DNA from 2 places in the Enterobacter sp. Taxon_2 genome. Region 1 is predicted to be linked to the other one. Evidence: riboswitches for the same ligand, from Rfam matches in the RefSeq annotation. Region 1 holds a riboswitch; the other holds the start of a gene.
The links. A riboswitch is a leader RNA that binds a small molecule or an ion and turns the genes downstream of it on or off. The one in region 1 is predicted to bind cobalamin.
Positions count from the first base shown of each region.

Region 2: another riboswitch for cobalamin. It lies ahead of AC4IC4_RS07700 (cobyrinic acid a,c-diamide synthase CobB); the one in region 1 lies ahead of btuB (TonB-dependent vitamin B12 receptor BtuB).

Region 1 covers NZ_CM178024.1:4,693,625-4,709,140, forward strand. Annotated here, with positions in the region: gene murI (glutamate racemase) at 55-906, opposite strand; gene btuB (TonB-dependent vitamin B12 receptor BtuB) at 851-2,704, opposite strand; cobalamin riboswitch at 2,771-2,946, opposite strand; gene trmA (tRNA (uridine(54)-C5)-methyltransferase TrmA) at 3,051-4,151, shown strand; gene AC4IC4_RS22330 (YijD family membrane protein) at 4,246-4,605, opposite strand; gene fabR (HTH-type transcriptional repressor FabR) at 4,615-5,253, opposite strand; gene sthA (Si-specific NAD(P)(+) transhydrogenase) at 5,450-6,850, shown strand; gene oxyR (DNA-binding transcriptional regulator OxyR) at 6,824-7,750, opposite strand; gene argH (argininosuccinate lyase) at 8,054-9,427, opposite strand; gene argB (acetylglutamate kinase) at 9,505-10,281, opposite strand; gene argC (N-acetyl-gamma-glutamyl-phosphate reductase) at 10,288-11,292, opposite strand; gene argE (acetylornithine deacetylase) at 11,381-12,532, shown strand; gene ppc (phosphoenolpyruvate carboxylase) at 12,804-15,455, shown strand.
Region 2 covers NZ_CM178024.1:1,653,074-1,668,589, forward strand. Annotated here, with positions in the region: gene cobA (uroporphyrinogen-III C-methyltransferase) at 1-606, shown strand, start outside; gene cobD (threonine-phosphate decarboxylase CobD) at 645-1,715, shown strand; gene AC4IC4_RS07690 (precorrin-2 dehydrogenase/sirohydrochlorin ferrochelatase family protein) at 1,720-2,367, shown strand; gene AC4IC4_RS07695 (L-threonine kinase) at 2,359-3,225, opposite strand; cobalamin riboswitch at 3,670-3,845, shown strand; gene AC4IC4_RS07700 (cobyrinic acid a,c-diamide synthase CobB) at 3,946-5,325, shown strand; gene cbiB (adenosylcobinamide-phosphate synthase CbiB) at 5,322-6,281, shown strand; gene AC4IC4_RS07710 (cobalt-precorrin-8 methylmutase) at 6,294-6,926, shown strand; gene cbiD (cobalt-precorrin-5B (C(1))-methyltransferase CbiD) at 6,923-8,062, shown strand; gene AC4IC4_RS07720 (cobalt-precorrin-7 (C(5))-methyltransferase) at 8,056-8,661, shown strand; gene AC4IC4_RS07725 (decarboxylating cobalt-precorrin-6B (C(15))-methyltransferase) at 8,651-9,220, shown strand; gene AC4IC4_RS07730 (cobalt-precorrin-4 methyltransferase) at 9,213-9,986, shown strand; gene cbiG (cobalt-precorrin 5A hydrolase) at 9,967-11,022, shown strand; gene AC4IC4_RS07740 (precorrin-3B C(17)-methyltransferase) at 11,022-11,747, shown strand; gene AC4IC4_RS07745 (cobalt-precorrin-6A reductase) at 11,744-12,529, shown strand; gene cbiK (sirohydrochlorin cobaltochelatase) at 12,540-13,334, shown strand; gene AC4IC4_RS07755 (cobalt-factor II C(20)-methyltransferase) at 13,331-14,044, shown strand; gene cbiM (cobalt ECF transporter S component CbiM) at 14,041-14,778, shown strand; gene AC4IC4_RS07765 (energy-coupling factor ABC transporter substrate-binding protein) at 14,780-15,061, shown strand; gene AC4IC4_RS07770 (energy-coupling factor ABC transporter transmembrane protein) at 15,048-15,516, shown strand, end outside.

The DNA of each region.
Region 1 (15,516 bases):
CAACCCCTCTTTTAAAAAAAACTTTCAACCGTCTCTTTTTTGCTCAAAACCGTGCTACAGCGCCAGTTTTTCGAGCGTTTCAAAGCCATAACGGCGTAAAACGGGTAAAAGTTGCTCAGTCTCTTTCGTGATGGCCATACAAAACGCGATATTCGCATCGGTAGATTTCGCATCCGGCGCTTCATGCTCCAGCAACCAGGCCGTACGACGGGCAATAGCCGCACCGGAATCCACCAGGCGTGTCCCCTCCGGCAGCACCTCCAGTAGCTCTTCCTGTAATAGCGGGAAGTGGGTACAGCCCAGCACAACGGTATCCGGAGGTTCGGGCATCCGCAGCCACGGACGTAGAATACGACGCAGCTCCTCGAGTGATACCGCCTTGCCATGCAGCTTCGCTTCAGCCATCTCCACCAGCTCAGCCGAACCCAGCATCGCTATCTGGCATTCGTTTGCAAAACGGTCGATCAGCTCGCGGGTATAAGGACGCTTTACCGTACCTCGCGTGGCCAGCAAGCCCACAATGCCGTTCGCCGTCAGACGCGCGGCAGGCTTTATTGCAGGAACGACGCCCACAACCGGGAACTGGAATTTTTCACGCAGGGCGGGAAGAGAAACGGTGCTCGCCGTATTACAGGCGATGACGGCCAGCGCAAGGGGATAGCGCTTTTGTACCGCAGTGACGATTTCCACCACACGCTCAACAATAAAATCTTCGCTCTTTTCCCCGTACGGGAAAGCGACGTTATCGAAGGCGTAGATGTAATGGAGATCCGGCAGAAGATGCCGAATCTCATCATAGACCGAAAGCCCACCGACGCCGGAATCAAACACCAGCACGGTGGGACGCGGATTAGAAGGTGTAGCTGCCAGACAAGGTGTATTCCCGTCCTGCAGTTTGGTAGCCATAAACTGTCTCGTAATCTTTATCGAACAGATTGGCTATTTTACCACGAACTGTGAGATGTGAGGTGACAGGATACGAAACTGCGACATCCCACAGACTAACACCGCCCATTTTCACGCGTTCTGACGAATAGGTGTCTGGATCAATCGCGACATCATAGCGAGTGCCCAGATAACGGTAGGCAAGGTTCCAGTCGAGATCCCATACATGCCAGTCAAGCTGGTACTTAACCTGCTGCTTAGAACGACGGGCCAGTACTTCGTTGGTTTTGGCATTACGCGGGTCGACATAATCGTAGGAAATCTGATGCCCGACCGGGCCAGTATCGAACTGTGCCGTCGCTTCCACACCTTTAATACGTGCTTCGTCAACATTGTAGTAACGATACGTATGCGGATCGCTGCTAATAAGATTATCAATGTCATTGCGATAACCGGTGATACGCCAGTTGACCGGTCCCGTCAGGCCTTCAAAGCCCCCTTCCCACTGCTTACTCTCCTCTGGTTTAAGGTCCGGATTACCGTAAGAGGCACTGTGGATCTGGCTCATGGTCGGTGCTTTAAATGCGGTACCGTAGGAGGCAATGACGCGATAGCCATCCACAAACTCCCACGCTGCGCTGGTTTGCCACGTGCCATGGTTGCCGAAGTTAGAGTTATCGTCATTACGCGCCGCCGCTTCAAGCGTCACGCTGCTGAACTGCTGCATCGCCGAAACAAACACGCCGGTATTGCGTTGCTCGTAACCTTTCTCCAGATAGCCCGTTCCAGCCTGGGTCTTCTGCTTTTGCCAGTCCAGACCTGCGCCAATGTTGCCGTGACCGACTTCTACGGTGTTGAGCCATTGGGTGGTGTACTGCTTCACGTCATCCATGGTGGCGGAATCAGCGTAACGCCCTTTCTTCGGATCATAGTTCTGATCTTTACTGCGACCATAGCCCGCCACCAGCTGTGACTGGAAAATCCCCTGGTTGTAACGCAGACCGGTATCCCAGTTCTGGCTGTAGAGCTGGCGAGTATCAGGTCGTCCATCCACCATAAAGTTGGCGTCGTAGTGATCGTAACCGTCATACGCGGTGCGGTTGTCATAACCAAAGCCACGGAAGAAGCCGCTCACGCTGTCGGTAATCTGCTGTTCCACGGAGCCGTACAGCGATTTACTCATAAAGCCATCGCGGTCAGGCTGGCGCGGCGCATCTTTTGCGGCGATGTCAAAACCACGGGTATAGGTGTAGTTACCCGCCATGGTGATTTTGGTTTTATCCAGCACCTGCTGGAAAGCGCCATCATAGGTCTGATATCCCTTAGAGCCAACGCCCGCTGAGATTTCTGCACCCGGCTTATCACGTCCGGTAATGATGTTAATCACGCCACCAATCGCGTCGGAGCCATACAGGGCTGAACGCGGACCACGGATGTACTCAATACGCTGAATCAGCGAGGTCGGGATTTGGCTCAGATCGGGAACGTTGCTGATCCCGGCGTTATTCAAAGGAATACCGTCAACCAGCACCAGCACATGGCGAGATTCCGTTCCGCGAATAAAAGTCGAAGAGTTCGAGCCCATTCCACCGCTTTGCGCGATATCCACGCCAGGCAGACGTGACATGATTTCCACCACGCTCTTTGCCTGCCAGCGCTCAATTTCTTCACGCGTCACGACGGACGTCGGTGCCAGAACAGTTTTTGCCGGTTGTTCAAAACGATTTGCCGTGACCACCAACGAGTCGGCGCTGTCCTGCGCCCAGCCCGAAAATGCCGTGACGGACAACGCCGTCAACAGCGATACTTTTTTAATCATTGTTAAAGCATCCACAATATAAGAAGGATGCCGCAGGCCTCATCGATAGCACGCGATGATGAAACCAAATGCGACGTGATCCCGGCAGGTCTTCGGGCTAGGTGGCTATATAAGGATGAAGACTTCCCATTTTCACAGTGTCTACAACGCTCATCCCGCCAGTCTTTACCGCTGCGCGTCAGCTCCAGATTTACACTGGATTCCCTTTTCACTCTCAGGAGACCGGAAACAGAATGCTACAATTAGACACGTATGGATGTCCAGACAGCTATTGGCCATTAAATCTGGACATCCCCTGAACAATGCCTACAATCGCCGCGTAATTCTTTATCACTCAGGACGCATCATGACCCCAGAACACCTCCCGACAGAACAGTACGACGCGCAGCTGGCAGAGAAAGTTGTCCGCCTGCAAAGTATGATGACGCCTTTCAACGCGCCCGTTCCCGAGGTGTTCCGCTCTCCTGTCAGCCACTACCGCATGCGCGCCGAGTTCCGCATCTGGCACGACGGTGACGACCTGTACCACATCATTTTCGATCAGCAGACAAAGTCCCGTATCCGCGTGGACAGCTTTCCGGCGGCGAGCGAGCTCATTAACCAGTTAATGACGCTGATAATGGACGGTGTGCGTAACAATCCGGTACTGCGTAACAAGCTTTTCCAGATTGACTACCTGACCACGCAAAGCAATCAGGCGATTGTCTCTCTCCTGTATCACAAAGCGCTTAACGACGAGTGGCGCGAGCAGGCGGAAGCGCTGCGCGATGCGCTGCGCGCGCAGAACATCAACGTTCACCTGATTGGCCGCGCGACCAAAACCAAAATCATGCTGGATCAGGACTACATCGACGAGCGCCTGCCGGTAGCGGGTAGAGAGATGGTTTACCGTCAGGTCGAGAACAGCTTCACCCAGCCGAACGCCGCGATGAACGTGCAGATGCTGGAGTGGGCGCTGAAGGCGACGGAAGGGTCAACGGGCGATCTGCTTGAGCTCTACTGCGGTAACGGCAACTTCTCGCTGGCGCTGGCGCGTAACTTCGATCGCGTGCTGGCAACGGAAATCGCCAAGCCGTCGGTGGCCGCCGCGCAGTACAACATTGCCGCCAACCATATCGACAACGTGCAGATCATTCGCATGGCTGCTGAAGAGTTTACCCAGGCCATGAACGGCGTTCGCCAGTTTAACCGCCTGGAAGGGATCGATCTGAAGAGCTACCAGTGTGAGACGATTTTTGTCGACCCGCCGCGCAGTGGCCTGGACAGCGAAACAGAGAAGATGGTGCAGGCGTACCCGCGTATTTTGTACATCTCCTGCAATCCGGAGACGCTGTGTAAGAATCTCGAAACATTAGGCCAGACGCACAGTATTGAACGTCTGGCGCTGTTCGATCAGTTCCCGTATACGCACCATATGGAGTGCGGTGTACTCCTCACGGCGAAGTAATGTGGCCTTGTAGGGCAGGGCAGGTAAGCGAAGTGCCACCTGCCAAAAAAGCCGGATGACGCTTCGCTTATCCGGCCTACAATGACAAAACCCTTTACTCTGGTAACTGGCTCTTACGGCTACGCATGCGCGAGCCAATCCAGAACACCAGCGCCACAGACAGTACCGCAGGGAAGAAGTTAGAGCCGATATCCGGATATTCCGCGCGAACCACGGTGCTGTACAGCAATACGCCCAGAATAAAGCAGGCGGCGGCCAGCCCCGGTAACCCCACCGGCATGGTGCGGTTCAGGTAACGTTGATGCAGGCAGTACACCGTCAGCACCAGCGCAATAAGCGGGAAAATCGAAAACGGCACGATTGAGCTAAAAATAGCGGCAAACGTACCATTAATGGATAAGCCAGCGATCAATGCCAGCAACAGCGTCCCTTTATCCTGACCTGACTGTTTCATTACTCACCTTCACTCTTCGGTTTGATGTGCCAGTTTCTCTTGTTCACGGCGATACCAGTAGTACGCGCCTTTGGAGATCATCCTGAGCTGTAATACCAGTCGCTCTTCGAGCTGCTTGCGTTGTTCAATGCTGACATCCAGCGCTTCGGCACCCGCGCTGAATACAATCGTCACCATCGCCTCGGCCTGTGCTTCAGTAAACGCACGCGGCATATGGTTTTCGAGTTCAAGATAGTCGGCAAGTTCCGCGATGAAGTGCTGAATTTCGCGCGCGACGGCGGCACGAAACGCTGCCGATGTGCCCGAACGCTCGCGCAGAAGCAGACGAAACGCGTTGGGATTGTTGCCGATAAATTCCATAAAGGTCGATACGGAGGTGCGGATCACGCTGCCCCCTTTGGCGATACGCTGACGCGCCTGGCGCATCAGCTGACGCAGCATCAGGCCGCTCTCGTCGACCATGGTCAGGCCCAGTTCATCCACATCACGGAAGTGACGATAGAAGGACGTTGGCGCAATCCCGGCCTCGCGTGCGACTTCGCGCAGGCTCAAACTGGCAAAACTCCGCTCGGCACTCAGTTGACTGAATGCGGCTTCCACCAGCGAACGCCGGGTTTTCTCTTTTTGTTGTGCTCTTACGCCCATCACGATAGTTGAATCCTTCCAAAGGCCTGATGGCACTATACCAGAGAATAAAATTAATCTGTTTGCCTGGCTTTGTGAATGATTGTTTACGTGCGGTTTGTGCTCCACTGCCGGAAAAAAGCACAACGATAATTGGGTTACTCTGGCAATGATGTTATGATTCTGTTGCTTTTATGTATAAGAACAGGTAAGCCTTGCCATGCCACATTCCTACGATTACGACGCAATAGTTATTGGTTCCGGCCCCGGCGGCGAAGGCGCTGCTATGGGTCTGGTGAAACAGGGAGCCAGAGTAGCGGTCATCGAGCGCTACCATAATGTCGGCGGCGGTTGCACCCACTGGGGCACCATCCCTTCGAAAGCCCTCCGCCACGCCGTTAGCCGCATTATCGAATTTAACCAGAACCCTCTTTACAGCGACCATTCCCGACTTCTTCGTTCATCTTTTGCCGACATCCTGAATCACGCGGATACCGTCATTAACCAGCAGACGCGTATGCGTCAGGGGTTTTATGAGCGTAACCACTGCGAAATTTTGCAGGGCAACGCGCATTTTGTGGATGAACACACCCTGGCACTCGAATGCCACGACGGGTCGGTTGAAACCATCACGGCTGAAAAATTTGTAATTGCCTGCGGCTCACGTCCTTACCATCCGGCCGACGTGGACTTCTCGCACCCGCGCGTCTACGACAGCGATTCGATTCTGAGCCTGCACCATGAACCCCGCCACGTCATTATCTATGGCGCAGGGGTTATTGGCTGCGAATATGCGTCGATCTTCCGTGGAATGGACGTCAAAGTTGACCTGATCAACACCCGCGACCGCCTGCTGGCGTTCCTCGATCAGGAAATGTCAGATTCGCTCTCCTACCACTTCTGGAACAGCGGCGTGGTGATTCGCCACAACGAAGAGTACGAGAAGATCGAAGGCTGTGACGACGGGGTGATCATGCACCTGAAGTCCGGCAAGAAGCTGAAAGCGGACTGCCTGCTGTACGCCAACGGCCGTACCGGCAATACCGATTCCCTGCAGCTGGAAAATATCGGACTCGAGACCGACAGCCGCGGTCAGCTGAAGGTCAACAGCATGTATCAGACCGCCCTGCCACACGTTTACGCGGTCGGCGACGTGATTGGCTACCCAAGCCTGGCCTCAGCTGCTTACGACCAGGGACGCATTGCCGCACAGGCGCTGGTAAAAGGCGAAGCGACGGCGCATCTGATTGAAGATATCCCGACGGGCATCTACACCATCCCGGAAATCAGTTCCGTAGGGAAAACCGAGCAGCAGCTGACGTCAATGAAGGTGCCTTACGAGGTGGGTCGTGCGCAGTTTAAACATCTGGCGCGGGCGCAAATCGTGGGGATGAGCGTGGGAACGCTGAAGATCCTGTTCCACCGCGAGACGAAAGAGATCCTCGGCATTCACTGCTTTGGTGAACGCGCCGCGGAAATCATTCATATCGGACAGGCGATAATGGAGCAGAAAGGTGGTGGTAACACCATTGAGTACTTCGTTAACACCACCTTTAACTACCCGACCATGGCGGAAGCCTACCGGGTAGCGGCACTAAACGGCCTGAACCGCCTGTTTTAACGCGCTGTCGAAATGGCCATCCATCGAACCACGGATGGCCTCTGCCAGCTGCTCATAGCGGCTGCGCAGCGGTGAACCCGGACGATATACCAGGCCGATAGTGCGACGCGGCTCCGGCTTGATGCACGGCAAATAGACCACGCCATCACGCTTACGCTCGCGCGGCACGGCCAGCGCAGGCAGCAGCGTTATACCGCTTCCCGCCGCGACCATGTTACGCAGCGTTTCCAGGCTGGTTGCGCGGAAATGGGTATCCTCATCCGCACCCGCTTCGAAGCAGAAGCCCATCGCCTGATCGCGCAGGCAGTGGCCATCTTCCAGCATCAGCAGCTTTTCACCCGCCAGATCGGCCATCGGCACGCGATCGCGGTTCGCCCACGGGTGATCTTCATAGATCGCCAGCATCATCGGCTCATCGAACAGCGGCACTTCAATAAAGGCCTCACTCTCTTTTACCAGTGCCAGAATGGCGCAGTCGAGCTTGCCGCTATCTAACTGCGCCAGCAGCTGATGGGTTTGCGCTTCGTGCAGGTACATTTCGAGTTTCGGGAACGTCTGGTGCAGCATCGGAATGATGTGCGGTAACAGATACGGGCCAACGGTTGGGATCAGGCCAATATGCAGCGGTCCGGACATGGCCTCCCCCTGCTGGCTTGCCATTTCCTTGAGCACTTTGACCTCGCGCAGCACGGTGCGCGCCTGATCCACCAGCAGAAGACCTGCCTGTGTGAACAGAACCTTACGACTGGTGCGCTCCAGCAGCATCACGCCCAGCTCGTCTTCCAGCTTGCGGATCTGGCCGCTCAGCGTGGGCTGGCTGACGTGACAGGAATCTGCCGCGCGGCGAAAGTGACGATGCTCGGCTAACGCTACCAGGTATTCAAGATCACGAATATTCATTATTCATCCTCCGTCGCCACGATAGTTCATGGCGATAGATAGCATAGCAACGAACGATTATCCCTATCAAGCATTCTGTTGAATAATACACCACATAGACGAGGCGGCACGTGTTTGACCCTTGACGTCCCCGCACCGTCAGCGAGTTTCTCTCAAAACTCGAACAACTAAAGCCAACGTGAACTTTTGCGGACCCCGTGGTCCGCTTTTTTTTGCGTAAAAAAGCCCGGCGCTAAGCCAGGCTCCATTTTTCTCTCTCTCCCTGTGGGAGAGGGCCGGGGTGAGGGCACAAGCCCGCACGGTTCAAACCAGCCGGTTTTTCGCATCCGCAATCGCCTGCGCCACCTGCTTCGGCGACACGCCGCCTTTCGCGGCACGCTTGTCCAGACAGGACTGCAGCGCCAGAATCGGATACACATCATCCCCGATAACCGCACTGAACTTCTGCAGATCGGCCAGCGCCAGATCCTCCAGCGGTTTACCCTGACGAATGGCTTCCACAACCGCTTCACCGACAATATGGTGCGCTTCACGGAACGGTACGCCCTTCGCCACCAGATAATCCGCCAGTTCGGTAGAGTTCGCATAGCCCTGCTGCGCCGCTTCCTGGCAGCGCGGACGTTTCACCTGAATGCCATCCAGCACCAGCGCGCCCATATGCAGACAGTCCAGCCAGGTGTCGAGCGCGTCGAACAGCCCTTCTTTGTCTTCCTGCATGTCTTTGTTGTACGCCAGCGGCAGCCCTTTCAGGGTCATCATCATGCCGGTCAGCGCACCCTGCACGCGGCCACATTTGCCTCGGATCAGCTCGAGCGCGTCCGGGTTTTTCTTCTGCGGCATCAGGGATGAACCTGAGGTCACGCGGTCGGACAGCTCGACGAACCCGGCTTCACCGGAGTTGAAGAAGATAAGGTCTTCGGCAAAGCGCGACAGGTGCACCATCCCGATAGAGGCATTGGAGAGCAGCTCCAGCACGTGGTCTCGGTCAGAGACGCTGTCCAGGCTGTTACGGGTGGCGGAGGCAAAGCCCAGCCAGCCTGCCAGCTGTTCACGGTCGATTTCGTAAGCGGTACCCGCCAGCGCGCCGCTGCCCAGCGGGCTGACGTCCAGACGTTTCAGGGTATCCTGCAGACGGCTTTCATCACGCGCCAGCATCTCAACGTAGGCCAGACACCAGTGCGCAAAGGTCACCGGCTGCGCGCGCTGCAGGTGGGTATAACCCGGCATCACCGCGTCCTGGTTGTTCTGCGCGGTTTCCACCAGCGCGCTCTGCAGCTGACGGTTGGCCGCCAGCAGTTCGCTAACGGTATCTTTACACCACAGCTTCAGGTCGGTGGCGACCTGGTCGTTACGGCTGCGGCCGGTGTGCAGCTTTTTACCCAGTTGGCCGACCTTATCGATCAGTTTGCCTTCCACCCAGCTGTGAATATCTTCGGCATCGCTCTGCAGGATTTGCTGCGGATCCAGACGCACCTCTTCCAGCAGATTGTTCAGCGCTTCTTCCAGCTGTAATTGTTCGTCTGCGGTCAGTACGCCTACCGTTACCAGCGCTTTGGACCAGGCCACAGAGCCGACAATATCCTGTTCGGCCAGGCGGTAGTCGAAGCGCAAAGAGTCGTTGAACTGTTTGAACCGCTGATCCGCTGCCTGTGTAAAACGCCCACCCCAAAGTGCCATAACATGCTTCCTTAATATCTTTGAATTTCATTGCCCGGTGGCGCTGCGCTTACCGGGCCTACAAAACATTAAATCGATTACGCTAAAATACGCGTGCCAATCGGCGTGCCGTTAAACAGCGCCGGGAGCTGCTCCGCGTGGCGCCATGAGGCGATATCCACCGGGCGGCCCAGCGTGCGTGCCGCATCCAGCGCGGCGTTCACTTTGACGATCATGCCGTCGGTAATAATGCCCTGAGCAATCAGCTGCTCGGCTTTCTCCGCCGTCATTTCCGCAATGCGCTGGCCTTTACCGTCCAGAATACCGCTCACGTCGGAGAGCAGGATCAGGTCCGCGCCCAGCGTTGCCGCCAGCGCGGTCGCCGCCTGGTCAGCGTTAACGTTCATCAGCTCGCCCTCTTCGGTCACGCCGATGGAGCTCACCACCGGCAGGAAACCGCCTTCCAGCAGCGTGTTAATCAGCTTAGGCGAACCTGGCTGCGCCAGTCCAACGTGGCCGAGTTCTTCGTCGAGCTGGGTCACTTTTACGCTGTCGCCATCGCCCAGATAGAGGCCCACGGACGCAATATGGTGTTTCTTCGCCCACGCCAGCAGCGTTTTGTTCGCCGTACCCGCCAGCGCGCCGGTAATGATGTCAATCTGGTCAGCAGGCGTCACGCGCAGGCCGTTCTTCTTTTTCACCGGCAGGTTGAGCCCTTTCATCAGCTCATCCACCACGCAGCCACCGCCGTGCACAATCACCAGCGGACGTTGATGTGATTCGCGATAGTTCACCAGCGCGGTAAACAGACGCTCCAGCGCTTCTTCGCTGTCCAGCAGTACACCACCGAGTTTGATAATTAATGGGTTCATCATCACACCTTAAATAAGAGCCTGCGTTTCCGGGAAACCGAAACGAATATTTGCACACTGCATTGCCTGTGCGGCAGCGCCTTTCAGTAAGTTATCTTCTGCGGCCACCACGATGAGATGCTCACCCTGAACGGCAAAGCCGATATCGCAGAACGGCAGACCGACCACGTTTTTCAGCGCCGGCACGCCTTTGTCGTACAGGCGCACCAGCGGTTTATCCGCATACGCCTGCGTGAAGACCTCGCTCACCTGCTCTTTGGTCACGCCCGGTTTCAGGCGGCAGGTGATGGTTTCGAGGATCCCACGCGGGAAGCTGCCCAGGTGCGGGGTGAAAATGACGTCCGCGCCCAGATGCGTCGTGATTTCAGGGTGATGACGGTGATTAAACACGCCATACGGCTGAAGGCTCACTTCGCAGAAGCTATTGGAGATCGCCGCCTTGCGTCCTGCACCGCTCACGCCGCTGGTGGCGTTGATCACCGGCCACTGGTTCAGATCCAGCAGGCCCGCGTCGATCAGCGGCTTCAGGGAAAGCTGCGCCGCCGTCGGGTAGCAGCCCGGAACGGCAATCAGGTCCGCTTCTTTCAGTTTATCTGCGCTCCACTCCGCCAGGCCGTACACCGCTTTTTCAAGCAGATCCGGGTGCTGATGGGTGAAACCATAATATTTTTCGTAAAACGCGCCGTCGTTAACGCGGAACGCGCCGGAGAGGTCGAAGACCACGCAGCCGGCCGCCAGAAACTGCGGCGCCAGGTCGTGGCTGACCTCATGCGCGGTGGCTAAAAACACCACGTCGACGCCGTCGGTAAACTCGCTGATGTCAGACATGGGCTGCAGCGGCAGATCGACCATGCCCTTAAGCTGCGGATGCAAATCGGAAATTAACTTTCCTGCATCATTGCTTTGCGCTGACACGGTCAAAGCGGTTATGGTCATATGTGGATGGCGATTCACGTAGCTTACAAGCTCTGCGCCCGCATAACCGCTAGCGCCTACAATCAGCGTATTCAACATCGGGTTCCTTTATGCTCAACGTTAATGTATTTTTATTCACATTTATTGCATGAATATTGATACTATCACGACCTAAGGTGTGTCAACAATGAAAATGAACTTACCGCCATTTATCGAGATCTACCGCGCCCTGATTGCCACACCGTCCATCAGCGCAACGGAAGAAGCGCTGGATCAGAGCAATGAGTCTTTAATCAATCTGCTGGCGGGTTGGTTTAGCGATCTTGGGTTTAACGTTGAGGTTCAGCCCGTCCCCGGCACTCGCCACAAATTTAACCTGCTCGCCAGCACCGGAACCGGTGCGGGCGGCCTGCTGCTGGCCGGTCATACCGACACCGTGCCGTTTGACGATGGCCGCTGGACGCGCGATCCGTTCACCCTGACCGAGCACGACAACAAGCTCTACGGTCTGGGCACCGCCGACATGAAAGGCTTCTTCGCCTTTATCCTCGACGCGTTGCGTGACGTGGACGTGACGAAGCTGAAAAAACCGCTCTACATTCTGGCGACCGCTGATGAAGAGACCAGCATGGCGGGCGCGCGCTACTTCTCTGAAAACACGTCGATTCGCCCGGATTGCGCCATTATCGGTGAGCCGACGTCTCTGCAACCGATCCGCGCGCACAAAGGCCATATTTCTACCGCCGTGCGCGTGCTCGGCCAGTCCGGCCACTCCAGCGATCCGGCGCGCGGCGTGAACGCCATCGAGCTGATGCATGACGCCATCGGCCGCATCATGACCCTGCGCGACGATCTGAAAGAACGCTATCACTACGAGGCGTTCACCGTGCCGTATCCGACGCTGAACCTCGGCAGCCTGCACGGGGGTGATGCCTCCAACCGTATCTGCGCCTGCTGCGAACTGCACATGGATATTCGCCCGCTGCCGGGCATGACCCTGAGCGATCTTGACGGCCTGTTGAATGAGGCGCTGGCCCCGGTGAGCGAGCGCTGGCCGGGTCGCCTGACGGTCTCCGAACTGCATCCGCCGATCCCGGGTTATGAATGCCCGCCGGACCATCAGTTGGTTGAAGTTGTGGAAAAACTGCTCGGTGAGAAAACCGACGTGGTGAACTACTGCACCGAAGCGCCGTTTATTCAGACGCTGTGCCCGACGCTGGTTCTTGGTCCTGGCTCCATCAACCAGGCGCACCAGCCGGATGAGTATCTGGAAACCCGCTTTATCAAACCCACCCGCGAACTGATTACCCAGGTTGTGCATCACTTCTGCTGGCATTAAAACCGCACCGAAGAGTCCCCTCTCCCTGTGGGAGAGGGTTAGGGTGAGGGCAACAAATCGCATGATCTCCGTCACATTCCCATAAGCATCTCTTATCTGACGCAATGCGAATTAAATTTCGTAAATTGCCCGCATTTATTCGTTTGCTGAACCGTTTTCGCAGCAATTGACGACGGGGGTTTTACGTGGCTTTATAAAGGGAGATGACAAAATAATGTCCAGAAGATTTTCGCCTGGGCATAAACAAAAATGATGGGGTGACTGGGTTTTTATGAACGAACAATATTCCGCGTTGCGTAGTAATGTCAGTATGCTCGGCAAAGTGCTTGGAGATACCATCAAAGATGCGTTGGGGGAGAACATCCTCGACCGCGTTGAAACCATCCGCAAGCTGTCTAAATCTTCCCGCGCCGGTAACGAGGCCAGTCGTCAGGAGCTGCTCACCACTTTGCAGAACCTCTCTAACGATGAGCTGCTACCCGTTGCACGCGCATTCAGCCAGTTCCTGAACCTGGCCAACACCGCTGAGCAATACCACAGCATTTCGCCAAACGGCGAAGCGGCCAGCAACCCGGAAGTCATTGCCCGCACCCTTCGTAAACTGAAAGACCAGCCAGACCTCAACGAGGCCACCATCAAAAAAGCGGTGGAGTCGCTTTCGCTGGAGTTGGTGCTGACCGCACACCCAACCGAAATTACCCGTCGCACCCTGATCCACAAAATGGTGGAAGTGAACAACTGCCTCAAGCAGCTGGATAACAAAGACATTGCCGACTACGAACGCAACCAGCTGATGCGCCGTCTGCGCCAGCTGATTGCCCAGTCCTGGCACACCGATGAAATTCGTAAGCATCGCCCAAGCCCGGTCGACGAAGCCAAATGGGGTTTTGCGGTGGTGGAAAACAGCCTGTGGGAAGGGGTACCGAACTACCTGCGCGAGCTGAACGAACAGCTGGAAGAGAACCTCGGCTACCGCCTGCCGGTTGATTTTGTTCCGGTGCGCTTCACCTCCTGGATGGGCGGCGACCGCGACGGCAACCCGAACGTGACCGCGGAAATCACCCGCCACGTCCTGCTGCTGAGCCGCTGGAAAGCGACCGACCTGTTCCTGAAAGATATTCAGGTATTGATCTCCGAGCTGTCGATGGTTGAAGCGACGCCGGAACTACGCGCGCTGGCCGGCGAAGAAGGCGCCAGCGAGCCGTACCGTTTCCTGATGAAAAAACTGCGTGGTCAGCTGATGGCCACTCAGGCCTGGCTGGAAGCGCGCCTGAAAGGCCAGCGCCTGCCAAAACCAGAAGGCCTGCTCAGCCAGAACGAACAGCTCTGGGAGCCGCTTTACGCCTGTTATAAATCACTGCAGGCCTGCGGGATGGGTATCATCGCTAACGGCGAACTGCTCGACACCCTGCGTCGCGTGAAGTGTTTCGGCGTGCCGCTGGTGCGTATCGACGTACGTCAGGAAAGTACCCGTCATACCGAAGCGCTGGGCGAGCTGACCCGCTATCTCGGCATCGGCGATTATGAAAGCTGGTCCGAAGCTGACAAGCAGGCGTTCCTGATCCGCGAGCTGAACTCGAAGCGCCCTCTGCTGCCGCGCAACTGGGAGCCAAGCAACGAAACCCGCGAAGTGCTCAACACCTGTAAAGCGATCGTTGATGCGCCGAAAGGATCGGTGGCCGCCTATGTGATCTCCATGGCGAAGACCCCGTCCGACGTGCTTGGCGTTCACCTTCTGCTGAAAGAAGCGGGAATCGACTACGCCCTGCCGGTCGCCCCGCTGTTTGAGACCCTCGACGACCTGAACAATGCCAACGACGTCATGAGCCAGCTGTTGAATATCGACTGGTACCGCGGCTTTATTCAGGGCAAACAGATGGTGATGATTGGCTATTCCGACTCCGCGAAAGACGCGGGCGTGATGGCAGCATCCTGGGCGCAATATCAGGCACAGGACGCACTGATCAAAACCTGCGAGAAAGCCGGTATTGAACTGACCCTGTTCCACGGACGCGGTGGTTCAATTGGCCGTGGCGGCGCACCGGCGCACGCAGCGCTGCTGTCGCAGCCGCCGGGAAGCCTGAAAGGCGGCCTGCGCGTCACCGAGCAAGGCGAGATGATCCGCTTCAAATACGGCCTGCCGGAAGTGACCATCAGCAGCCTGTCGCTCTATACCAGCGCGATCCTGGAAGCCAACCTGCTGCCACCGCCGGAGCCGAAAGCCTCCTGGTGCCATATCATGGACGAGCTGTCGGCTATCTCCTGCGATCTGTACCGCGGCTACGTGCGTGAAAACAAAGATTTCGTCCCTTACTTCCGCTCAGCCACCCCTGAGCAGGAGCTGGGTAAACTGCCGCTGGGCTCACGTCCTGCGAAGCGTCGCCCAACCGGTGGCGTAGAGTCTCTGCGCGCGATCCCGTGGATCTTTGCCTGGACGCAGAACCGCCTGATGCTGCCCGCCTGGCTGGGTGCCGGTGCTGCGCTGCAAAAAGTGGTGGAAGACGGCAAACAGAACGAACTGGAAACCATGTGCCGCGACTGGCCATTCTTCTCTACCCGTCTGGGAATGTTGGAGATGGTCTTCTCGAAAGCTGACCTGTGGCTGGCGGAATACTACGACCAGCGTCTGGTGAAACCTGAACTGTGGGCGCTGGGTAAAGAGCTGCGCGAACTGCTGGAAGGCGACATCAAAGTGGTGCTGGACATCGCCAACGACTCACATCTGATGGCGGACCTGCCGTGGATTGCAGAGTCTATTCAGCTGCGTAACATTTACACCGACCCGCTGAACGTCCTGCAGGCAGAGCTGCTGCACCGTTCACGTCTGGCGGAAGAAGAAGGGAAAGAACCGGATCCACGCGTTGAACAGGCGCTGATGGTGACGATTGCGGGCGTTGCGGCGGGTATGCGTAACACCGGCTAATGCTTTATGCCCGGCGGCGCTGCGCTTGCACGGGCCTACGTTAAGTAGGCCGGGTAAGCGT
Region 2 (15,516 bases), 1.8 Mb from region 1:
GTCGGTAAAACCCCAAGCCATCATCCGGTGCCTCAGGAACAAATCAATGCCCTGCTGGTCAAGCATGCCGGGGAAGGGCGGCAGGTGGTGCGCCTGAAAGGCGGGGACCCCTACGTTTTTGGCCGCGGGGGCGAAGAGGCCGAGCAGCTGGCGAAAGACGGCCTGACGTTCGAAATTGTGCCGGGGATCAGTTCCGCAATTGGCGGACTGGCCTATGCCGGGATCCCGGTCACGCACCGTCATTACGCCTCCAGCTTTCATATTGTGACCGGTCATATGTGCCAGGGGAACGACCCGCAAAACTGGCATGCCCTGGCGCAAATCAACGGAACGCTGATCGTTCTGATGGGAATGACGCGGCTGACGGAAATCTGCCAGCAGCTCATCGAGGGAGGCATGTCCGCTGAAACGCCGGTGGCGGTGGTAATGTATGCCAGCCAGTCTCGTCAGCAGATCGCCAAAGGTACGCTGACCGATATTCACCTCGAGGTTGAACGTCAAAAACTGCATGCTCCGGCGCTTATCGTCATTGGTGAGGTGGTCAGCCTGCAGGAGATACTGGCATTTACCGCATCACATATCGCGCTGAATCAGGTTGTTGTCTGATGTTATCCTGACATTTTCGAAATGGACGAGTGAAACGAATGAGTGAGCATGGTGGTAACGTTCTGGAAACGGGGCTGCAGTTGGGGATCGATCCCGAGCTGCTGGTGGACTTTAGCGCGAACATCAATCCGTTAGGGCTGCCCGATCGCGTCAGGTCGCTCATTGTGTCCCATCTGGATATCATCATGCAGTACCCGGACGTTGAATACCGCCATCTTCATCAGGCGCTGGCCAGCGCCAGTCAGTGTGACTATGACCAGACGATTGCCGGGAATGGCGAAACGGAGCTGATCTATGGCCTGGTGCGAACGCTTGCCCCTCGCCGGGCGATGCTGCTGGTACCGGGCTTCGCCGAATATCGCCGGGCATTACAGCAGCAGGGTTGCGAGATAATTGACCATGCGCTGAGTGAGCAGAACGGGTTCCAGGTGGATGTTTCCATACTGGACGCCGTTCGCGCGCACAGGCCCGATTGCCTGTTCATCGCGACGCCAAACAACCCTACCGGACTCATGCCTGATGCCGGTCTTCTCGACCGGCTGGCCTCGCTGTGCGAATCGCTGCAGATTGCGCTGATTGTGGATGAGGCGTTCATCGATTTTCTGCCGCAGGGCTCCACGCTGGCGCCGCGGCTGGCGGAGGCACGCTATCTTTACCTGCTGCGATCCCTGACCAAGTTTTTTGCTATTCCCGGGCTGCGCCTTGGGTATCTGCTGAGCGGCAATACGCAAACCATTCGCCAGCTGAAACGCACCCGTGAGCCCTGGTCCGTGAATGCCTTCTCGGCGCTTGTGGGGCAACATTTGCTGTCGGATGAGGACTATATTGCTCGCAGCCACGCCTTTATCGCCCGGGAGCGGGATTTCCTGTGGCAGGCGATGGCGCGCTTTTCATCGCTGGCGGTCTGGAAGCCGCAGGCCAACTTTATTTTCTTCCGCTGTCTGCGTCCGGGTTTCGACCTGAAGGCGGCGCTGCTCGGCCATCACATCCTTATCCGCCACTGCGAAAACTATCCAGGGCTCGATCGCGACTACTACCGGATTGCCGTGCGTACCGAGGCGGAGAACCGCCGGTTTATTGACGCGCTGACTCACGTTTTACAAGGCTAAGGCGATGGACTATTTCCCGATTTTTTGCAACCTGAAGGGGAAACGCTGCCTGATCGTCGGTGGCGGGCAGGTGGCGACGCATAAGGCGAAGGGGCTGCTGGCCGCCGGGGCTGTGCTGCATCTGGTTGCGCCCACCCTGACGCCGGAACTCGCCAGCCTGCACGCGAGCGGTGACATCGAGTGGTTTCCGGTGATGTTTTCGCCGCAGTATCTGCAATCGTGCTGGCTGGTCATTGCCGCGACCAGCGATCCGCAGGTGAACCGTCAGGTCGCCGCGGCCGCCAGCGCGGAGCGTATCTTTTGCAATGTCACGGACGACCCTTCTGCTGCCACCTTTATCTCACCGGCCATCATCGACCATTCGCCGGTCATTATTGCGCTGAGCTGCGGGGGCAACGCGCCGGTGTACAGCAAGATCCTCAAAGCGCATGTCGCCGCCCACCTTCCTCCGGGCATGCGGGAAAGCGTGCGGCTGGCGGGGACGCTGCGTGAACGGATTAATCGCGCTTGCGGTGACCGGGAGCGCAAGCGTGCATTTTGGGCCGCGTTCTTCCGGCATGCTCCGCTGCAGCAGGCTTTAGCGCAGGAGCACGAGCAAGAGGTCAGGCAGCAGGTTGAGTGGCTCATTCAGCACTGGCTGCTGTCAGAGTAGCGTCACGCCGCCTTTTACCATCCGCAGCAGGTGTTGTTCAGGCCAGTGGCGGGTGAGCTGTTTTTTTACCAGCAGCCATTTCACATAATCGACATCGTCTTTATTTCTGTCCAACATCAGACCCACGACGCTACCGCTGTGCGCCACGTTCACCCCGTAAATACCGCACTCCTCCACCAGTGAGAGCAGTGCGTCAAAATCCGGTTTAGGCAACAGCGTCTGGCTGGCAATGGCGCTGAGGGTGGCCGCTTCGCCCATCCGATAAGGGTTTTGCGTTATGCAGGACTCCTGGACTTTTTCCCACGCGCTTTTCAGCGCTGGCGCACCGGCCAGTAGCCCCGCCTGACGCGGGATGCGGTGGTAATCTGCCGTACGCAGCGTTTGCGGACTTTCCAGAACGAGCAGGTCGAGAGCGGGCTGGGCGTTGCAGGCGATCTGCGTGGAAGCGTCGTTATGGTCGAAAAGGGTCAACTGGCGAAACACGGTGCTGTCGGTGGGTTCGAGCGAAACGCAAAGCGTTGCCAGCGTGCTTTCGTCGAGCTGACGCCCCAGATGGTGGGCGGTGGCGACGGCGGTGGCGGCAATATCCGCGGTGCTGCTGGCCATCCCTTTGGCAACCGGGATGGTCGAGTGCACGTCAATGCGGATATCCTGGCTTAGCTGCGCCGGGTAGTGCCAGTGCTGCAACAATCGCTCGACCATCGCGCGCGACAGCGGGCGTTCATCCGCCACGGGTGAGCCGTGGCTCACCTCAACGGTGCTGTACCATTCGACAGGGCAGGAGACCAGCTTCTCACTGTCCAAAATCCAGCCCTGGATAAGCTCACCGCACGACGCGGGGCATTGCGCAACAGCCACGTTTCCACCTTACTGGTCAGAAATTTCTGGAGCATAGTGTCATGAGGATATTCCTCTTACCTTGATATACCGCAAATTATAGCCTCCATATTATTCTGCGAACCTGCTGAACGCGTAATGCATCAATGAAATCACACTGACTTACGTTGAACAGCAATATTATGTTTTTGCCGGGCTTTAATATCCTGATGAATTTTGATCACAATAAAATGAAAAAATATCAAGTAGTGCAATAACTTGTCATAGAACAATAAATATTGAGATTTTAAGCGTGATTATCTTTGCTTTTTATTTTTTGTGATAAAACGTTGAGTTATTGAGAAAGGCGTCAATTATTCTGGCGCCACGTTTTACTCAGCATGGTTTTCATTTGCGGTTAAGTAATTGCCTAAGGTGAATTGAAACGCCGTAAATAGCATTGCTGTTTTGAGAACGAACTCTTTCTCATAATGTAAGCCGACAGGTTTTGCCACATTTGTGGCAGGGAAGGGGGTGACAATCCCCCGCAGCCCCCGCTGCTGTGATGCTGACGACCCCGTAATGACCACTGATCGCGAGATTGGGAAGGACGGGCGAGGAAGACGCTAAGCCAGAAGACCTGCCTGTCGGGAACGTTCAACAACTTCGGTGGGAAGTGGGTTGTACTGATGCATCATACAGTCGAAAGACTGGGACGACGTGTATCTATACCTCCCAACCACCCTGGACAGGATCGGGGTCATGGCGGCAAAGCAGTACGCGTTTGTTCTGGCAGGTACCGGAAGCGGTTGTGGTAAAACCACGGTGACGCTTGGCCTGTTGAGTCTGTTAAAACAGCGTGGATTACGCGTCCAGCCGTATAAAGTGGGCCCTGACTATCTTGATACCGGCTGGCATACCAAAGTCAGCGGCACCTCCTCCCGCAACCTCGACAGCTTCATGCTTCCTGAGCCAATACTCAACGCGCTGTTTTGCGAGCATATGCAGCAGGCGGATATCGCGGTCATTGAAGGCGTGATGGGGCTGTATGACGGCTACGGCACCGATCCGAACTATTGCAGCACCGCCGCGATGGCAAAACAGCTGGGCTGTCCGGTGGTTCTGCTGGTGGACGGCAAGGCGGTATCTACGTCGATTGCCGCGACCGTAATGGGCTTTCAGCGGTTCGATCCTACCCTCAATATTGCCGGGGTGATTGTCAATCGCGTCAACAGCGAATCACATTATCAGCTGCTCAAAACGGCCATTGAGCACTACTGCACGCTACCCGTCCTGGGCTATGTGCCGCACGTTGAGGGCGTCGGTTTGCCCGAGCGCCATCTTGGGTTGGTCACCGCCCGGGAGTCGGCCGCGGACCCGCAGACCTGGCAAAATTTTGCCGCCATTCTCGAACGTACGCTGGATATCGAACAACTTCTCGCGCTCAGCCAGATGGCGTCGCTGCCGCAGGGCGCCTGGCCCGTGCGCCCTGACGGGGACGCCGGGCGCGGGTTAACGCTCGCGATGGCCGATGACGAGGCCTTCAACTTCTATTACCCGGATAACATCACGCTGCTTGAACGTTCCGGGGTCGACATTATCCGCTTTAGCCCGCTGCGCGATAGCCGCTTACCTGACTGCCAGATGGTCTGGCTCGGGGGCGGTTACCCGGAGCTGCATGCGGCACAGCTTGCGGAAAACACCGCGATGCTCGCCAGCCTGCGGGAGGCGCATCGGTGCGGGGTGGCGATCTACGCCGAGTGCGGTGGGCTGATGTACCTCGGCAGCACGCTGGAAGATAGCGAGGGGGTCACCCACCGGATGGCCAATATTATCCCCGGCCACAGCAGGATGGGTAAACGGCTGACCCGTTTTGGCTATTGTGAGGCGCAGGCGCGCCAGCCCACGCTGCTGGCCGATAGCGGGGAGGTGCTGCGTGGGCATGAGTTTCACTATTCCGATTTCTCCCCCCAAACCCCTGCGGTACTGGCGTGCCGCAAAGTGCGCGATGGCGTGACGATGCAGGAATGGGCGGGTGGCTGGCAGGTTGGCAACACGTTCGCAAGCTACCTGCACCTCCACTTTGCCCAACGCCCCATGATGCTCAGCCGCTGGCTGACGGCGGCGAGGGGGGCGCTATGACCCTGATGGCATGGTGCGTCGCGTGGTTGCTCGATGTCATCATCGGCGACCCGCAACGCTGGCCGCATCCGGTGCGCTGGATAGGCAACCTGATCAATGCGGTGCAGCGGGGTGTTCGCCGCTGCTGCCATAGCGACGCGGCGTTACGCATTGGCGGCGGCGTCATGTGGCTGGCCGTCGTGGGGCTGACCTGGGGCATAGCCTGGGGCGTGCTGGCGTTCGGACGGTGGGTGCATCCCTGGCTGGGCTGGGCGATTGAGGTGTGGATGATGTTTACCGTGCTGGCCGGGCGCAGTCTGGCAAACGCCGCGCAGGACGTTGAACGCCCGCTGCGGGCAGGCGACCTTGATGAAAGCCGCGAAAAGCTCTCCTGGATAGTGGGGCGCGATACCTCTCAGCTTCAGCCGGAACAGATCAACCGGGCGGTGGTGGAGACCGTCGCGGAGAACACGGTCGACGGCGTTATCGCCCCGCTGTTCTTCCTCCTGCTGGGCGGTGCGCCGCTGGCGATGGCCTATAAGGCGGTGAATACCCTCGATTCAATGGTGGGCTACAAGCATGAAAAATACCGCGCGATCGGCATGGTCAGCGCCCGTATGGATGACGTGGCGAACGCTATCCCCGCGCGCCTGAGCTGGCTCTTGCTGAGCGTTGCGGCGTGGCTATGCCGCGAGGATCCCTCCCGCGCGCTGCGCGTCGGCTGGCGCGACCGCTATAACCACAGCAGCCCCAACTGCGCGTGGGCTGAAGCGACGGTTGCCGGTGCGCTGGGCATCCGGCTTGGCGGACCCAACACCTATTTTGGCCAGCGCGTGGAAAAGCCGTGGATCGGCGACGCGCTGCGCCCGATTGCGGTAGACGACATTTCCCGAACGATTCGACTGATGTGGGTTTCCTCCACCCTGGCGCTGGCGCTGTTTATCGCAGCACGCTGGCTGATGGCTGGCGTGGCCTGAGGAGAGTAAAAAATGCAATACATCCAGCAACCCCAGGCGATTGAAGCCAAAAGTTTCGACATCATTGGCGAGATCGTTCGCGAAACGCGGCCGGAGTACCGGTTCGCCAGCCCGCTGCATGAGGCGATCGTCAAGCGGGTGATCCATACCACCGCAGATTTTGACTGGCTGGATATTCTCTGGTTTTCAGATGACGCGCTGGAGCAGCTTTGCGCGGCGCTCCGTCGCCCGTCCGTTATCTATACCGATACCACGATGGCGCTCTCCGGGATCAACAAAACGCTGCTGTCCACATTCGGGGGCGAATGCCGCTGCTATATCAGCGACCCGCGGGTGGTGGCGCAGGCAAAGGCCCAGGGAATCACCCGCTCGATGGCGGCCGTGGATATCGCGGTGACGGAAGAGAGCGAGAAGATCTTTGTCTTTGGCAATGCGCCCACGGCGCTGTTTCGCCTGCTTGAGCATGATGTTGCCGTCAGCGGCGTGGTGGGCGTCCCGGTGGGGTTTGTGGGGGCGGCGGAATCGAAAGAGGCGCTGACGCACAGCCATCTGCCCGCGATTGCGGCACTCGGGCGCAAAGGCGGCAGCAATGTGGCGGCGGCGATTGTGAACGCCATGCTCTATTACCTGCAGGGGGCGCGATGAGCGATTCCACCTTCGATGCCCCGGTATGGCATAACGGGAAGGCATTACGTAAAGGCTACACCACCGGCTCCTGTGCGACCGCGGCAGCGAAAGTCGCCGCACTGATGGTGCTGCGCCAGCACCTGATTCATCAGGTCTCCATTGTGACACCCTCCGGCGTCACGCTGTGTCTGAACGTGGAATCGCCGCACATTGAAGGGCAGCAGGCGATTGCGGCCATCCGCAAAGACGGCGGTGATGACGTTGACGCCACCCACGGCATGCTGATTTTCGCCCGTGTGACGCTCAACGACAGCGGTGAGATTACGCTGGCGGGCGGCGAAGGCGTGGGGACCGTGACGCGCAAAGGCATTGGCCTGGCTATCGGCAGCGCGGCGATCAACCGCACGCCGCGTCACACCATTGAGTCCGCCGTGCGCGAGGCGATTGGCCCGACGCGCGGGGCCAACGTGGAAATCTTCGCCCCTGAAGGCGAAGAGCGTGCGCAGAAAACCTACAACTCACGCCTCGGGATCCTGGGCGGTATTTCGATCATCGGCACCACCGGCATTGTCACGCCGATGTCAGAGGAGAGCTGGAAACGCTCGCTTTCTCTGGAGCTGGAGATTAAACGCGCGGCCGGGCTGGAGCGGGTCGTGCTGGTGCCGGGCAATCATGGCGAGCGCTTTGTGCGCGAGCAGATGGGCATTGATCAAGATGTCGTGGTCACCATGAGCAACTTTGTCGGCTACATGATCGAAGAGGCGGTGCGGCTGGGGTTTCGCCAGATAGTGCTGGTCGGCCATCCCGGCAAGCTCATCAAAATTGCCGCCGGGATATTCCACACCCACAGCCATATCGCCGATGCGCGCATGGAAACGCTGGTGGCGCATCTGGCGCTGCTCGGTGCGCCGCTGGAATTACTCACCGTCGTCAGCGAGTGCGATACCACCGAAGCGGCGATGGAACACATCGAAACCTGGGGTTTTCAGGCGCTTTACAGCCATCTCGCCGAACGGATCTGCCTGCGCGTAATGCAGATGCTGCGCTTTACCAAAAATCCGCCGACCTGTGACGCCATTCTGTTTTCCTTTGATAACCAGGTGCTGGGCAGCAACCGCCCGGTCGAGGCGATTGCCCGGGCGCTGCAATGTTAACGGTCGTGGGAATGGGGCCTGCGGGATTGCGCCTGATGACGCCCGCCGCGCGTGAAGCTATCGATCGCGCCGATGCGCTGGTCGGCGGAAAACGCCATCTGCTGCAGTTCCCGGCGTTTTGCGGCGAGACGTTTGTCCTGGGGGCCAACATTCCGGCGCTGCTGGCCTGGGTTGAGGCGCGTCAGGAGAAAAAGGTGGTGATTGTGGCCTCCGGCGATCCGCTCTTTTACGGCATCGGATCGCGGATGGTGGCGCATTTCGGTATGGCGCGCGTGCGCATTATTCCTGGTATCAGCGCGGTGCAGTACCTGTGCGCGCAGGCGGGCATTGATATGAATGAGATGTGGCTCACCAGCAGCCATGGCCGCAGCGTGAACGTTGACGAGCTGGCACGGCATCGCAAAGTGGCGATGGTCACCGATAGCCAGTGCGGGCCGAAAGAGATTGCCGCGCAGCTGGTGGCGCGCGGGAAGGGCCATCGCTGGATGGTGATTGGTGAAAACCTGGCGATGGAAAATGAACGGATCCACTGGCTGCCCGTCAGTGAGGTCAGTGCCGACTATGAGATGAATGCGGTGGTGATCCTCGATGAAAGATGAACTGTTTCTGCGCGGCGAAACGGTGCCGATGACCAAAGAGGCGGTACGCGCGCTGGCCCTCACGAAGCTCGAGCTGCATCGCGCCAGCCACCTGATTGACGTCGGTGCGGGAACCGGGAGCGTGTCGATAGAGGCGGCGCTGCTGTTTCCCTCGCTGCACGTGACGGCCATAGAGCGTAACCCTGCGGCTCTGCAGCTGCTTGCGGAAAATCGCCAGCATTTTGCCTGTCGCAATATCGCGATTTTGCCGGGCGTTGCGCCCTTACCCGTGGCGGATAAGGCCGATGCGGTCTTTATGGGCGGCAGCGGCGGCCATCTGACCTCGCTTATCGACTGGTCCCTGCGCCAGCTACATCCCGGCGGACGTTTGGTGATGACGTTTATCCTGCAGGAAAACCTCACTACCGCGCTGGCCCATCTGCAGCAGATCGGCGTCCAGAACATTGATTGCCTGCAAATGCAGGTCTCCGCGCTGACCCCGCTCGGCAGCGGTCACTATTTCAAACCGAATAATCCCGTTTTTGTTATCGCCTGTCAGAAGGAAGAACACCATGTCTGAGACGTTTGATTCCCGTTGCGTGTGGTTTGTCGGTGCCGGTCCCGGTGACCGTGAGCTTATCACGCTCAAGGGCTACCGGCTGCTGCAGCAGGCGCAGGTGGTTATCTATGCCGGTTCGCTGATCAATACCGAACTGCTGGCGTATTGCCCGCAGGGAGCCGAATGCCACGACAGCGCGGAACTCCATTTAGAACAGATAATCGACCTGATGGCGGCGGGCGTGAAGGCCGGAAAAACGGTGGTACGTCTGCAGACCGGCGATGTCTCGCTCTACGGCTCCGTCCGCGAGCAGGGCGAAGAGCTGACCAAACGCGGCATTGCCTGGCAGGTGGTGCCCGGCGTCAGCGCTTTCCTCGGCGCCGCGGCGGAGCTTGGGGTGGAATACACCGTGCCTGAAGTCTCACAGAGCCTGATTATTACCCGCCTCGAAGGCCGCACGCCGGTGCCGGCGCGTGAACAGCTGGAGTCATTTGCCAGCCATCAGACCTCCATGGCGATTTATCTCTCGGTCCAGCGTATTCACCGGGTGGCGGAACGCCTGATTGAAGGCGGTTATCCGGCCACCACGCCCGTTGCCGTCATTTATAAAGCGACCTGGCCGGAAAGCCACACCGTCCGCGGCACGCTGGCGGATATCGCCGACAAAGTACGCGAGGCGGGGATCCGCAAAACGGCGCTCATTCTGGTCGGGAAGTTCCTGGGCGAGGAGTATCACTACTCAAAACTCTATGCCGCGGATTTTAGCCATGAATACCGTAAAGCCTGAGCCCATCGCGCTGTTTTGCCTGACGCCGGGCGGCGTGCGGCTGGCGAAGCGTCTGGCGGCAATGCTGCCGGTCACCTGCTTTACCAGCGAGGGCCTGCGGGAAGAGGGCTTTATCTCCTTCGACGGCGGCTTTGCCCCGGCGGTGCGCGAGGCGTTCACGCGCTACCCGGCGCTGATTTTTATCGGCGCCACCGGCATTGCGGTGCGCGTTCTGGCGCCACTCATCCACGACAAGCTGAGCGACCCGGCGGTGGTGGTGATCGACGAGCGTGGGCAGCACGTGATTAGCCTGCTTTCCGGCCATGCTGGCGGGGCGAATGCGCTGACCCGCTATCTGGCGGAAATGCTGGGGGCGGATCCGGTGATTACCACCGCCACGGACGTCAACGAGATGGCCGCGCTGGATACCCTTGCCTTCCAGCTGAATGCCCGAATGCGCGATTTCCGAACGACGGTGAAAATCGTCAACCAGATGCTGGTGAGCCATCAGCGGGTAGGGCTGTGGTGGGATGCGGAACTCGACGACGACGTCAGCCGGTGCGATCGGCGCGGGTTTATCACCGTGAGCGACCTGCAGCACCTCCCGGAACTGGATGCGCTGGTGTGTATTACGCTGCGCAACACGATGCCGGAACTGCCGTTACCGCACTGGACGCTGGTTCCCCAGCGGGTCGTGGCGGGCATCGGCTGTCGACGCGACACGCCGTATCCGCTGCTGGCGACCCTGTTGATGCGACAGCTTGCGGCGCAGCAGTTCGACCCGCTGGCGCTGAAAGCGATTGGCAGCGTCTCCCTTAAAAAAGACGAAGCGGGCCTGCTTCAGCTTGCCGCCTGCTGGGGTGTGCCGTTTGAAACCTTTACCGCTGACGCGCTGCGTGAGCACGAACACCGCTTTCCGACTTCACCGTTTGTACGCCAGACGGTTGGGGTGGGGAGCGTCTCGGGACCGGCAGCGTGGCTGCTGAGCCATGGACAACTACGAGGAGAAACCCTGCGCGAACAGGGCGTCACTATCACTTTGGGAGTTTCACACTGATGTTAACCGTAATTGGAATCGGCCCGGGCTCGCAGGCCATGATGACCATGGAAGCCGTAGACGCGCTGCAGGCGGCAGAAATCATCGTTGGCTACAAAACCTATACCCATCTGGTGAAGGCCTTCACCGGCGACAAACAGGTGATCAAAACCGGGATGTGCAAAGAGATTGAACGCTGTCAGGCGGCGATCGAGCTGGCGCAGGCCGGGCATAACGTCGCGCTTATCAGCAGCGGCGACGCCGGTATTTATGGCATGGCGGGGCTGGTGCTGGAACTGGTCAGCAAACAGAAGCTGGACGTTGAGGTTCGCCTGATCCCCGGGATGACGGCCAGTATCGCCGCCGCTTCTCTGCTTGGCGCGCCGCTGATGCACGATTTTTGCCACATCAGCTTAAGCGATCTGCTGACGCCGTGGCCGGTCATTGAAAAACGCATTGTTGCTGCGGGAGAAGCGGACTTCGTCATCTGCTTCTATAACCCGCGCAGCCGGGGTCGCGAGGGCCATCTGGCACGGGCGTTTGAGCTGCTGTCCGCCAGCAAAAGCCCGCAAACGCCGGTAGGGGTAGTGAAGTCTGCCGGGCGCAAAAAGCAGGAGAAGTGGCTGACCACGCTGGGCGACATGGACTTTGAGCCGGTCGATATGACAAGCCTGGTGATCGTCGGAAATAAGGCCACCTATGTGCAGGAGGGGCTGATGATCACACCCCGGGGCTATGTGCTGTGAACTATGGCGACGTGCTGGTCATGGGCGGCACCAGCGATGCCCGCGGGATCTGCCAGCAGCTGGATGCGGCCGGCGTGGCCTACACCCTGTCGGTGGCGACGGCCACCGGGCAGCGACTGGCGGGCGACATTAACGGCCGGGTGCGCTGTGGCCGCCTGGAGCCGCAGCAGATGGTTGACTGGCTTGCGCAAAACAGGACCCGCTGGGTGATTGACGCATCGCATCCCTACGCTGAGGTGGTCAGCCGCAACATCCTGGCGGCCTGTGAAACGGTGGGCGTGTTGCTTAGCCGCTATCAGCGCCCCGAACAGCTCAGCGAGCTGACGCATCCGCTGCTCTACAGCGTGCCGGGCATAGAAGAGGCCTGCGACATCGCGCGGCGGCTGGGCGAACGCGTGCTGTTGACCACCGGCAGTAAAGATCTGGCGCGCTGGCGCGCCGGGCTGCCGGAGAAAACGCTGCTGGCCCGGGTGCTGCCGGTGCCCGAGGTCCTTGAGCAATGCGTCGGGCTTGGCTTTGGCGTTACCGAGATCTTCGCGATGTGCGGGCCATTCAGCGCTGAATTTAACGCGGCGTTTTATCGCCAGTGCCGGGCTGACGTGATGATCACCAAAGCGTCCGGTGCGGAAGGCGGCTATCGGGAAAAGGTTCAACCCTGTCTGGATGCGGGCATCCCCTGCATCGTGATTACACGCCCGGCGCCGCTGGTGACGGGAGAGGAGTTACTGGAAAGTCAGGCCGCATTCGCCGGGCGCTTAGCCCGCTGGCTGGCCGCTGATTAAGGAGTTAGAGATGAAAAAGGCGCTTCTGGTGGTCAGCTTTGGTACCAGCTACCACGATACCTGCGAGAAAAACATTGTGGCCTGCGAGCGTGCGCTGGCGGAAAGCTGCCCTGACCGCGAGCTGTTTCGGGCATTCACCTCCGGGATGATCATTCGCAAGCTCAAACAGCGTGACGGCATTGAGATCGATACGCCCCTGCAGGCGCTGAAAAAGCTTGCGGCTCAGGGATACCAGGAGGTGGCGATCCAGTCCCTGCACATCATCAACGGCGATGAGTACGAGAAAATCGTCCGTGAAGTGCAGAGCCTGCGCCCGCTGTTTACCCGCCTGACGCTGGGGGTACCGCTGCTGAGCAGCCACGACGATTACGCGCAGCTGATGTGCGCCTTGCAACAGCAGATGCCGACGCTTGGGGCCACGGAAAAAGTGGTGTTTATGGGCCACGGCGCCAGCCATCACGCCTTTGCGGCCTATGCCTGCCTCGACCACATGATGATGGCCCAGGGCTTCCCGGCCCGCGTCGGCGCGGTGGAGAGCTATCCGGAAGTCGACATCCTGATTGAGAGCCTCTGTAAACAAGGCGTCACCGCCGTGCATCTGATGCCGCTGATGCTGGTGGCGGGCGATCACGCCATTAACGATATGGCCTCTGATGACGAGGACTCCTGGAAGACGCTGTTTAACGCTGCCGGGATCCCGGCAACGCCGTGGCTGAGCGGGCTGGGCGAAAACCCGGCGGTGCGCGCGATGTTCGTCGCCCATTTACAGCAGGCGCTGAGCGTGGCGATGGAGGAGGCAGCATGAGCGGCAAACTGTACGCCCTCAGTACCGGGCCGGGCGCGTCTGACCTTATCACCGTGCGCGCCTCACGGATCCTCGGTTCGCTGGATATTCTCTACGCCCCGGCGGGACGAAAAGGGGGCGACAGTCTGGCGCTTTCTATCGTTCGTGAATATGTCGGTGAGCAGACTGAAATCCGCTGCTGCCACTTTCCCATGAGCGCCGACAGCGCTGAAAAGGAGGCGGTGTGGGATGCGGTGGCCGACGCGTTAGTAACGGAGGTGAACAACGGAAAGCTGGTTGGCTTTATCACCCTGGGCGACGCGATGCTGTTCAGTACCTGGGTGTTCTTACTTCAGCGCATCGGCAGCCCGGACTGGCTGGAGATTGTGCCCGGCGTGACGTCGTTTGCCGCGATTGCCGCGCGGTCCAAAACGCCGCTGGCGATGGAACAGCAGTCGCTGGCGGTGATCGCATGCACCGCGCCGGAAGCGGAGATTGCGCAGGCGCTGCAGCAGCACGACAGCCTGGTGCTGATGAAGGTCTATGGCCGGTTTGCGCGCATCAAAGCGCTGCTGACGCAGGCCGGGCTGCTGAACTGCGCGCTGATGATGTCAGAAGCCACGCTCCCCGGCGAGCAGTGCTGGCGGCATCTGGATGAGGTTGCTGACGACCAGCCGTTACCCTATTTCTCGACCATTCTGGTCAACAAACAGTGGGAGTATGCGCAATGAAACTCGAACAACAGCTTAAACAGCTGTCATTAAGTGGCCTGGCGGCGGCGCTATTGCTGATGGTGGTGCCGGAGCAGGCGTTCGCGATGCACATCATGGAAGGCTTTTTACCACCCATGTGGGCGCTGGCGTGGTGGCTGATCTTCTTACCGTGTCTGTGGTATGGACTGGTGCGCCTGCGCCGTATCGTGCAGGAGGATAGCCACCAGAAAGTGCTGCTGGCGCTGTGCGGGGCGTTTATTTTCGTGCTGTCGGCGCTGAAGATCCCCTCGGTGACCGGCAGTTGCTCGCATCCGACCGGCGTGGGGCTCGCCGTGATTCTGTTCGGGCCGGGCGTCGTCGCCATTCTCGGCGCCATCGTGCTGCTGTTTCAGGCGCTGCTGCTGGCGCACGGCGGGTTAACCACGCTTGGCGCGAACGGCATGTCGATGGCGGTGATTGGGCCGGTTGTCGGGTACATGGTGTGGAAAATGGCCTGCCGTGCCGGGCTCCGTCGTGACGTCGGGGTATTTTTGTGCGCGATGCTGGCGGATCTGGTGACCTATTTTGTCACCTCAGTCCAGCTTGGCGCGGCGTTCCCGGACCCGGCGACAGGTGCAACGGGGTCGATTGTGAAATTCATGGGCATTTTCTGCCTGACGCAGATCCCCATCGCCATCGCGGAGGGACTGTTAACCGTCATGATTTATGACCAGTTGACCAAACGTCAGCTGATTACCGCACAAGGACACTGAGATGAAAAAGACGCTGATGCTGTTGGCGATGGTGCTTGCTCTGATCGTACTGCCATTTTTTATCGATCACGGGGGGGAATTTGGCGGCTCGGATGGTGAAGCCGAAAATCAAATTCAGGTTGTGGCGCCGCATTACACGCCGTGGTTCACGCCGCTCTATGAACCCGCCAGCGGCGAAATTGAAAGCCTGCTGTTTACGCTCCAGGGCTCCATTGGCGCAGCGGTGATTTTCTATATTTTGGGCTACACCAAAGGCAGACAGCGCCGTGATGACCGGGCTTGACAGGCTAAGCTATCAGAGCCGCTGGGCTCACGTTGCGCCGGAACGCAAGTTTCTGCTCTGGCTGGCGCTGATGACGCTGGCGTTTGCGCTGCCGCCGCTGGGGCAGGGGATCGTCCTGGCGTTGACGGCGGGACTGACCTGCTGGCTGCTGCGGATGACCTTCTGGCGCTGGTGCCGCTGGATGGCGCTGCCGTTTGGCTTTCTGCTGGTCGGCGTGCTGACGATCCTCTTTAGCGTCACCCGTGACCCGAACACGCTGGCGGCAGGCGTCCCGGTGGGGCACTACTGGTTGGGGATAACCGCGTCCGGGCTGACTGCCGCCAATGAAACCTTCTGGCGCAGCCTTGCCGCGCTGGCGGCGACCTTCTGGCTGGTGCTGAACCTGCCGTTTCCGCAGCTGATTGTGCTGCTTAAGCGGGCGCGCGTGCCGCGCCTGCTTACCGAGCAGATCCTGC